One region of the Stutzerimonas sp. NM35 genome, then DNA from elsewhere that is predicted to be linked to it. Evidence: predicted binding sites of a transcription regulator. Region 1 holds the regulator's gene; each other region holds the start of a gene.
The links. The regulator sigma-54, encoded in region 1, starts transcription at its own class of promoters, with help from an activator protein. The targets are predictions, from matches to a motif close to ANTGGCATNNANNTTGCTNT.

Region 1 (3,274 bases):
TGCGTCGATGGAGACCGCCACCTGCGGTTGCAGCAGTTCGGTATGCAACAGGGCTTTTTCCGCCAGCTCCGGCAGCAGCCCGGCAGGGAGGTTGTCGATGCAATAGAAGCCATTGTCTTCGAGAACGTCGAGAGCCGTGCTTTTACCTGAACCGGAGCGCCCGCTGACAATGATCAGGCGCATGGCAGCGAAGTATCCAACAGTGTTGGGCATCGGCGTTGCGAACCTTGCTGCTGGCAGCAGTGGCGCGAAATTCGTGAGGGACTGATTGCGGACACGTCTCGCTCCCTGGTTGCGGGTCATCCGGCCTGTTTAGTGGCCGTGCTGGATATCGACCACTGCCTGATACAGCTCCTGGCCGGTTGCGACGTTGCGCAGCCGCTCACGGACTTCTTCCTGGTCCAGCATGCTGGCAATCTGGCGAAGCAGTTCGAGGTGCTCGTCGGTCGCGGCTTCCGGTACCAGAAGCACGAACAGCAGATCGACCGGGGCGCCATCGATGGCATCGAAATCCACCGGCGCGTCGAGTCGCAGCACCGCACTGAGCGGCGTCGTGCAGCCGGGCATCCGGCAGTGCGGTATGGCGATGCCATTGCCGAAACCGGTGGAGCCGAGCTTTTCGCGTGCAACGAAGCTTTCGAAAATATTCTGTGTGTCGAGATCGGGAAGGTCCTGGCCGATCACCTTGGCGATCTGTTCCAGGACGCGTTTCTTGCTGCCGCCCGGTACGTTCACGAGTGAACGTCCGGGGGCGAGGATGTTTTCGAGTCGGATCATGGGTCAGCGAGCCACGGCACCCTGGTTATGGTCGAGTTGTTTCTCTTTGTGCTTGATCAACTGTCGGTCGAGCTTGTCGGCGAGCAGGTCTATCGCAGCGTACATGTCTTCGTGTTCGGCATTGGCGACTACTTCGCGACCAGCGATATGCATGGTGGCTTCGGCTTTCTGCTTCAGTTTTTCAACCTGCAGAACGACCTGGATATCGATGATGCGATCGAAATGCCTTTCCAGCCGCTGCAGTTTCTCATCGATATAGTCACGCAGTGCTTCGGTTACTTCCAGATGAAGGCCGGTGATCTTGACTTGCATACTGCTTCTCCTTGTTGCTTCGGGCGAATTGACGGGCCTGGAGCCCGTCACCGGAAGAAATCGGCCAGGTCGCCTGGTTTCTAGCAAACCTGTCTTTACAACAATCGCTTGCGCTCGCTGGATGGCGCAATGCCCAAGGATTCCCGGTATTTGGCGACGGTTCGGCGTGCCACCTGAATACCCTGCTCTTCAAGTAGACCAGCGATCTTGCTGTCACTCAATGGCTTTTTGGGGTTTTCCGCCGCCACCAGCTTCTTGATGATCGCGCGAATGGCGGTGGATGAGCACTCGCCTCCTTCGGCGGTGCTGACGTGACTCGAGAAAAAGTATTTCAGCTCGTAGATGCCACGCGGCGTATGCATGTATTTCTGGGTGGTGACGCGGGAGATGGTCGATTCATGCATGCCCACCACTTCGGCAATGTCGTGCAAAACCAGCGGCTTCATTGCCTCGTCACCGTGCTCGAGAAAGCCGCGCTGGTGTTCGACGATCTGGGTGGCGACCTTCATCAGTGTCTCGTTGCGGCTGAGCAGGCTCTTGATGAACCAGCGTGCTTCCTGCAGCTGATTGCGCATGAAGGTGTTGTCGGCGCTGGAGTCGGCGCGCTTGACGAAGCCTGCATACTGGGCGTTCACCCGCAGGCGCGGCATCGCGTCCTGGTTCAGTTCGACCAGCCAGCGGTTGTTGTCTTTGCGCACGATCACGTCGGGAACGATGTATTCCGGTTCGCTCGTTTCGATCTGCGAGCCGGGGCGCGGGTTGAGTGACTGGATCAGGTCGATGACCTGGCGCAGTTCGTCTTCCTTGAGCTTCATGCGCCGCAGCAGCAGGCTGTAGTCGCGGCTGCCGAGCAGGTCCAGATGCTCGCCAACCAGGCGCGTGGCTTCGCTCAGCCAGGCGGTGTGCTCGGGTAACTGGCGCAATTGCAGCAGCAGGCACTCGCGCAGGTCGCGTGCGCCTATGCCGGCGGGCTCGAATTGCTGGATGCGGTGCAGCACCACCTCGATTTCGTCGAGCTCGATCTCCAGTTCGGGATCGAAGGACTCCAGCACTTCTTCGAGGCTCTCATCCAGGTAGCCCTGGGGGTTGATGCAGTCGATCAGGGTGGTGGCGATGAGTCGGTCGGTGTCGCTCATCGGTGCCAGGTTGAGTTGCCAGAGCAGATGGGTCTGCAGGCTCTCGCCCGATGAGGTGCGGGTGGTGAAGTCCCATTCGTCGTCATCATTGCTGGGCAGGCTGCTGGCGCTGGTCTGGTAGATGTCTTCCCAGGCGGTGTCTACCGGCAGCTCGTTGGGAATGCGCTCGCCCCAATCGCCTTCCTCGAAATTTTCCACCGTATTGATGGGTTCTTCGTACTGGCTGTCCGGGCTGCCGTGCTCGGCTGGGGTGTTCTCGGTTTTCTTGTCGAGTGACTCGGCCATCGGATCGGGATTGTCGAAGTCGTCCCCGTCTTCTTCGCGTTCGAGCATGGGATTGGAGTCCAGCGCTTCCTGGATCTCCTGCTGGAGGTCGAGGGTCGAGAGCTGGAGCAGTCGTATGGCTTGTTGCAGCTGCGGTGTCATCGTCAGCTGCTGGCCCATCTTCAGGACTAGCGATGCTTTCATTGCAGAGGACTTCGAACCTTGTGTGCCGGCGCAACCGCGCCTGTTCCGACTTCGCTGGCGCTGCCGCGCCGGTGTAAGCAAATTATATGCCTGAAGAGGAAGCGGTTGGCTAGCCCTGAATGGTCCTGTCGAGCGAAAGGCCGAACTACAGGCGGAATTCATGCCCCAGATAGACTTCCTTGACCAGCTGGTTGTCAAGGATGGTCTGTGCATCGCCTTCGGCGATCAGCTGGCCGTCGTTGACGATGTAGGCCGTTTCGCAGATATCCAGCGTCTCGCGGACGTTGTGATCGGTGATCAGCACGCCGATGCCCTTGGCCTTGAGGTGGTGAATGATCTGCTTGATGTCGCCGACCGAGATCGGATCGACGCCGGCGAAAGGCTCGTCGAGCAGGATGAACTTGGGCGCGGTGGCCAGCGCGCGGGCGATTTCGACGCGACGTCGTTCGCCGCCGGAGAGGCTCATGCCGAGGCTGTCACGGATATGGCTGATGTGGAATTCCTGCAGCAGCCCTTCGAGGGCCTGCTGACGACCGCTGCGATCCAGATCCTTGCGGGTTTCGAGGATGGCCATGATGTTG
Region 2 (3,274 bases), 2.1 Mb from region 1:
GAGAGCATCAAGCGCTCCGTGGTGGTCGCCTCGCCAGCTGACGAAGCGCCGTTGATGCGCCTGCGCGCGGCCATGTACTGCACCCGTATCGCCGAGTATTTTCGCGACAAGGGCAAGAACGTGCTGCTGCTGATGGATTCGCTGACGCGTTTCGCCCAGGCCCAGCGCGAAATTGCCCTGGCCATTGGCGAACCGCCGGCGACCAAGGGTTATCCACCCTCGGTGTTCGCCAAGCTGCCGAGCCTGGTGGAGCGCGCCGGCAATGCCGAGGAGGGCGGTGGTTCGATCACGGCTTTCTACACGGTGCTGTCGGAAGGTGACGACCAGCAGGACCCCATCGCCGATGCCGCGCGGGGTGTGCTCGATGGCCATATCGTGCTGTCCCGGCGCCTGGCCGAGGAAGGTCACTACCCGGCCATCGATATCGAAGCCTCCATCAGCCGGGTGATGCCGCAAGTGGTCAGCGCCGAGCATGTGCGCCATTCGCAGCGCTTCAAGCAGCTCTGGTCGCGTTACCAGCAGAGCCGCGATCTGATCAGCGTCGGCGCCTATGTGCCGGGTGGCGATCCGGAGACCGACCTGGCTATCGCCCGACAGGCCGAGATGGTTGGCTACCTGCGCCAGGGGTTGAACGAGTCCGAGCACCTGGCGCAGAGCGAAGCCTTGCTGGCCACCGTGTTCAATCCCCGGCCCGGCGGCTAACCCTTGCCTGCGAGTCGAGCGGCCCGCCTGGCCCCGGTGATCGATATGGCCGAGCGTGCCGAGCGCGAGGCCGCACGTCTGTTCGGCCAGGGCCAGACCCAGCTTTCCCAGGCCGAAGCCAAGCTGGGCGAGTTGCGCCAGTATTTCAGTGATTACCAGCAGCAATGGATGACGCAGGGCAGTCAGGGCGTGTCCGGTCAGTGGCTGGTCAACTATCAGCGTTTCCTTTCACAGCTCGAATCGGCCATCGGCCAGCAGCAGCGCAGCGTAGACTGGCACCAGGCCAACCTGAACAAGCTGCGCGAGCAATGGCAGCAGCGCCGTGCCCGGCTGGACGGCCTGCGCAAGCTGGTCGAGCGTTATCTGCAGGAAGCGCGAACCGCTGCCGACAAGCGCGAGCAGAAGCTGCTCGACGAGTTTTCACAGCGTCTGGCGGGCCGCCCGAGGCAGGATTGAATTTTGCGGTGACAGATTATGGGCTCTGGTCAAATTGTTGACGAAATGCGTAAGGCCACGGTGACCATGACGGTGGCAGAGCAGTTTGCAGCGCATGCTCAGCGTAGGGACTGGGGCCGACTGGATAGGCTTGATTGAGAACCGGGAGCAGTGCCGTGGCCGATCATCTGGACGCGAGTGTCCTGCTGAAACTCCAGCAGGTAATGGAGGCTGAATACCCGCAGTTGCTGGATACCTTTCTTGGCGATTCCGAGGAAAGGCTGCGCCTGCTGCAGACGACCTGCCGAAGTGCTGACGCAGAGCGCCTTCGCCAGGCGGCGCACAGCTTCAAGGGCAGTTGCAGCAACATGGGCGCCGCCCTGCTGGCCGAACATTGCCATGCCCTGGAAGAGACCGCGCAGCGCGGACAGCTTGAAGAGGCGTGCGAACTGATCGAGCGAATCGAACGCGAGTTTGCCATTGTGCGGATTCTCTATCGTGCCGAGCGCCAGCGTTTTTGTGGGCCTGGCTGAGACGGCGCTACGGAATCGATATCCTGAGCTTGTTACTGGCCCGGAGTTTGCTTGAGATTGACTCAGGGGCTACACAACTCATTACTTCAAGCGGAACTATTCATGGCCGTTTCTCCTGATTTATTGCTCAACACCAAGGCGCCGGCGACAGTCGCCAAGACCGCGAGCACCTCTTCCAGGAATGCTTCGCAAGCCGGCCGGGACAATGCTTCCAGCTTTGCCGACGTCTATGCCAGGGAGCGCCAAGGCAAACCTGTCGAGCGTCAGGATGGCGCTGCCACTGCCGCGCGCAACACGTCCGGCAAAGACAAGTCCGCAGATGAAACCGCCGAGAAAAGCGGCACGCAAACGCCGGGCCTTGCCGAGGCTGGCAACGACTTGCCGGTAACCGAGGGGGCGGAGCAGGGGGCTGAAGTCGAGCTCGATCCGTTGCTGTTACTGGGTATGGGTGGGCAAGCCGAAGGTGCGGATGAGGCACTGCAAACACCAGATGGCGAACTCCTGACAGGTTGGCCGCAGGGGCAAGTGCCCATGACAGCCTCCGACGCCGCGCCGGAGGCCGAGGATTCGTTGATGGCGCAGCATTCGCTGGTCGAGACCCAGGCGACAGCGCAGAAAATGTTGCCCGCGCAAGGCTTGGCTGAAGGTGAGGCTGTTACCGAAGCGAAAGCGTACCTTTCCGCGAAGCTGCTTCCAGACGAGATGGCCAGCGAGGATGGCGAGACGTTTTCGCTTGAGGAGGATTTTGCCGAGCTGCTCGATCAGCAGATCGCGCCGAAGGAGGGCCGCAGCAGTGCCGTTGATGCCGCGCCTGACCGGCTCAATACCCTGACGCAGGCGATTTCCCAGCAAAATCAGGCCCAGCAGGCACAGCGCCCCGTACTGGTCCCGGGACAGCCGCTGCAAATGCAGCAGCCCGGACTGAGCGAGGCGGTGGTTGATCGGGTGATGTGGCTGTCGAGCCAGAACCTCAAGTCGGCGGAAATACAGCTCGACCCGGCCGAACTGGGCCGCATGGAAATTCGCATCGACATGAGCAAGGAGCACAGTCAGGTGACCTTCCTCAGCCCTCACGCCGGCGTTCGTGAAACGCTGGAAGGGCAGATGCAGCGCTTGCGCGACATGTTCTCGCAGCAGGGCATGAGCATGGATGTGAACGTATCGGATCAGTCCGCGCACGGTCGCCAGGGCGAAGGCGACGCCGAGTCGCGTGAGGGGCGTGGCGGTGCCATTGCCGGGTTGGCCGGTGATGAGGGGGAGGTGGTTCAGGGCTCGATGGAAATCAGCGGTGCAAGGGCTGGTGATGCGCGCGGGCTGGTGGATTACTACGCCTGACGCCTTTCACGTGGGTTCAAAGAACCGGGTGCCAACAGGCTGTTGGTGCCCGGTTTTTGCTTTCCGGGGATAATGCGCAGCTCTTTATTCGGAAATCCCTCAGGCCGCTGGTCATTTACTGTGCTCCCTCACTGGCCGATACTTTGGCACAGCAGTTGCTCCCAACTCATTGAACGACATGAAATCACGCGTGATGACGGATATTTGGCATGGCTAAAACACAGGGTCCCCCGGATATAGCGAGTCCCGCTGCTGCGGCTCCGGCGGAC
Region 3 (3,274 bases), 900 kb from region 1:
GTTCACGAACCCGTAGGAGCGGGCCATGCCCGCGAACAATCCTGCGCCATCAACGACAAGGCCTCCCGAAGGAGGCCTTGTGATGTATAGCTGCTGTTTAGACGCTGTAGTACAGGTCGTATTCCAGCGGATGCACGAAGGTGCGCACCTTGATCTCTTCTTCGCCCTTGAGCTCCAGGTAGGCGTCGATGAAGTCATCGCTGAACACGCCGCCCTTGGTCAGGAAGGCGCGACCCTTGTCGAGTTCCTCCAGCGCTTCCTTCAGGCTGCCGCACACCTGCGGGATCAGCTTGCCTTCTTCCGGCGGCAGGTCGTAGAGGTTCTTGTCGGCGGCATCGCCGGGGTGGATCTTGTTCTGGATGCCGTCCAGGCCAGCCATCAGCAGTGCGGCGAAGCACAGGTAAGGGTTGGCAGCCGGGTCCGGGAAACGTGCTTCGATACGGCGAGCCTTGGGGCTGGACACGTACGGAATGCGGATCGAGGCGGAGCGGTTGCGCGCCGAGTAGGCCAGCATCACCGGGGCTTCGAAGCCCGGAACCAGGCGCTTGTACGAGTTGGTCGACGGGTTGGTGAAGCCGTTCAGCGCCTTGCCGTGCTTGATGATGCCGCCGATGAAGTACAGCGCGGTCTCGGACAGGCCGGCATAGCCTTCGCCGGAGAAGGTGTTCTTGCCATCCTTGGAGATGGACATGTGCACGTGCATGCCCGAGCCGTTGTCGCCGTAGAGTGGCTTGGGCATGAAGGTGGCGGTCTTGCCGTAGGCGTCGGCGACGTTGTGCACGCAGTACTTGAGGGTCTGGACTTCGTCGGCCTTTTTCACCAGGGTGTTGAACTTGACGCCGATTTCGTTCTGGCCGGCAGTCGCCACTTCGTGGTGATGCACTTCGACGACCAGGCCCATCTCTTCCATGGCGTTGCACATGGCGGTACGGATTTCATGGTCGTGATCGCACGGCGGAACCGGGAAGTAGCCGCCCTTGACGGCGGGGCGATGGCCCTTGTTGCCGCCTTCGACGTCCTGGTCGGTCATCCAGGAGCCCTGCTCGGAATAGATCTTGAACATCGAGCCGGAAATGTCCGACTTGAATTTCACCTGATCGAAGATGAAGAACTCCGGCTCCGGGCCGACGAACACAGTGTCGCCGATGCCGGTGGTCTTGAGGAATTCCTCGGCGCGCTTGGCGATGGAGCGCGGGTCGCGGTCGTAGCCCTGCATGGTGCTCGGCTCGACGATGTCGCAGACCAGAATCAGTGTCGGCTCTTCGGTGAACGGATCGAGCACGGCGGTTTCGTCGACGGGCATCAGGATCATGTCGGAGGCTTCGATGCCTTTCCAGCCATGCACGGACGAGCCATCGAACATCTTGCCGTGCTCGAAGAAATCCTCGTCCTCGGCGTCGCGAGCCGGAATGGTCAAGTGGTGTTGCTTGCCCTTGGTGTCGGTGAAGCGCAGATCAATCCACTTCACATCGTAATCTTTGATCAGTTGAAGCGACTTCGACATGGTGTTCTCCAGATAGTGGAAGCGCTGACAGGGATGCTTCCGAAGCAGGGTGAAGCCGGGCGGCGATGTTCCGCCAAAGGCGACCTGCCTCACAAGAGAGCAAATTGCGTGCCATTGCTCTTTTATGGACAAGAAGTGCCTGAGTCGGGGCGCTTTTCCGGGGCGTGAATTCCAGCCCGACCGTCATCGCCTGTTTGGCGCACCATAATAGTGCGCGGCTTGGGTTTTTCGAGCGATTTGGGAGCAAAAAACGCCGGCAGGCAGTTTTTCAACTGCTTGGCAGAAAACTGCCTGAAAGTTGATCAGATTCCGATATACTCCGCCCCCCTCTTTTTATGCCATGCAGGCGCGTGCGCTCTTTTTCATGAAGCTGATCGTCAAGGTTTTCCCCGAAATCACCATCAAGAGCCCGCCGGTACGCAAGGGTTTCATTCGCCAGCTGGCGAAGAACATCCGCACCGTGCTGCGCGAACTCGATCCCGACCTGCGGGTGGAAGGGGTGTGGGACAACATCGAGGTGGAAACCGCGCTCAGCGATGCGAAAGTGCTGCGCGAGATGATCGAGCGCCTGCGCTGCACGCCGGGCATCGGCCATTGCCTGGAAGTTCATGAATACCCGCTGGGCGATCTGGATGACGTCTTCGAGAAGTGCCACGCGCACTTCGCCGACCGTCTGCCGGGCAAGATCTTCGCGGTGCGCTGCAAGCGTGCCGGCAAGCATGCGTTCAGCTCGATGGATGTCGAGCGCCACGTCGGCAGCCGTCTGCGCGAAGAGTGCGGCGCGGCGGGGATTTCCCTGAAGGCGCCCGAGATCGAAGTGCGCATGGAAATTCGCGATCAGCGCCTGTTCGTCGTGCATGCCCAGCACGACGGCATCGGCGGCTATCCGCTGGGCGCGCTGGAGCAGACCCTGGTCTTGATGTCCGGCGGTTTCGACTCCACCGTGGCCGCCTACCAGATGATGCGCCGCGGGCTGATGACGCATTTCTGCTTCTTCAACCTCGGTGGTCGTGCCCACGAGCTGGGCGTGATGGAAGTCGCCCACTATCTATGGAAGAAATACGGCAGTTCGCACCGCGTACTATTCATCAGCGTGCCGTTCGAGGAAGTGGTCGGCGAGATTCTCGAAAAGGTCGACAACAGCCAGATGGGCGTGGTGCTCAAGCGCATGATGCTGCGCGCCTCGACGCAGATCGCCGAGCGCCTGCGCATCGATGCCCTGGTCACCGGCGAGGCGATTTCGCAGGTATCCAGCCAGACGCTGCCCAACCTCGCAGTGATCGATTCGGCTACCGACATGCTGGTGCTGCGCCCGCTGATCGCCGCCCACAAGCAGGACATCATCAACACCGCGTTCGAGATCGGCACCGCCGAGTTCGCCAAGAACATGCCCGAGTATTGCGGCGTGATCTCCAAGAACCCGACCACCAGGGCCAAGCGCTACCGTATCGAACACGAAGAAAAACAGTTCGACATGAGGGTGCTCGAGCGCGCCCTGGAAAATGCCCGCCAGGTGGCCATCGACCAGGTGATCGACGAGCTGGGCGAGGATATCCAGGTCGAGCACGTGTCGGAGCCGACAGCCAATCAGGTCATTCTCGACATTCGTCATCCTGACGAGGCCGAGGACGAACCTCTGCAACTGGCCGGCATCGAAGTGCAGACACTGCCGTTCTACGCCGTCAACAATCGCTTCAAGGAACTGGACGGGAACCGCCAGTACCTGCTGTATTGCGACAAAGGTGTCATGAGCCGCCTGCATGCTCATCA

Region 2: the regulator sigma-54 is predicted to act here: its motif matches at 1,705-1,724, upstream of ACYCFC_RS02560 (flagellar hook-length control protein FliK).
Region 3: the regulator sigma-54 is predicted to act here: its motif matches at 1,601-1,620, upstream of glnA (glutamate--ammonia ligase).

Annotation. Positions count from the first base shown of each region.
Region 1 covers NZ_CM137728.1:2,671,911-2,675,184, reverse strand. Annotated here, with positions in the region: gene rapZ (RNase adapter RapZ) at 1-183, opposite strand, end outside; gene ptsN (PTS IIA-like nitrogen regulatory protein PtsN) at 313-777, opposite strand; gene hpf (ribosome hibernation-promoting factor, HPF/YfiA family) at 781-1,089, opposite strand; gene ACYCFC_RS12470 (RNA polymerase factor sigma-54) at 1,185-2,693, opposite strand; gene lptB (LPS export ABC transporter ATP-binding protein) at 2,839-3,274, opposite strand, start outside.
Region 2 covers NZ_CM137728.1:543,340-546,613, forward strand. Annotated here, with positions in the region: gene fliI (flagellar protein export ATPase FliI) at 1-702, shown strand, start outside; gene fliJ (flagellar export protein FliJ) at 706-1,158, shown strand; gene ACYCFC_RS02555 (Hpt domain-containing protein) at 1,362-1,670, shown strand; gene ACYCFC_RS02560 (flagellar hook-length control protein FliK) at 1,773-3,005, shown strand; gene ACYCFC_RS02565 (flagellar basal body-associated FliL family protein) at 3,215-3,274, shown strand, end outside.
Region 3 covers NZ_CM137728.1:3,573,960-3,577,233, reverse strand. Annotated here, with positions in the region: gene glnA (glutamate--ammonia ligase) at 98-1,504, opposite strand; gene thiI (tRNA uracil 4-sulfurtransferase ThiI) at 1,869-3,274, shown strand, end outside.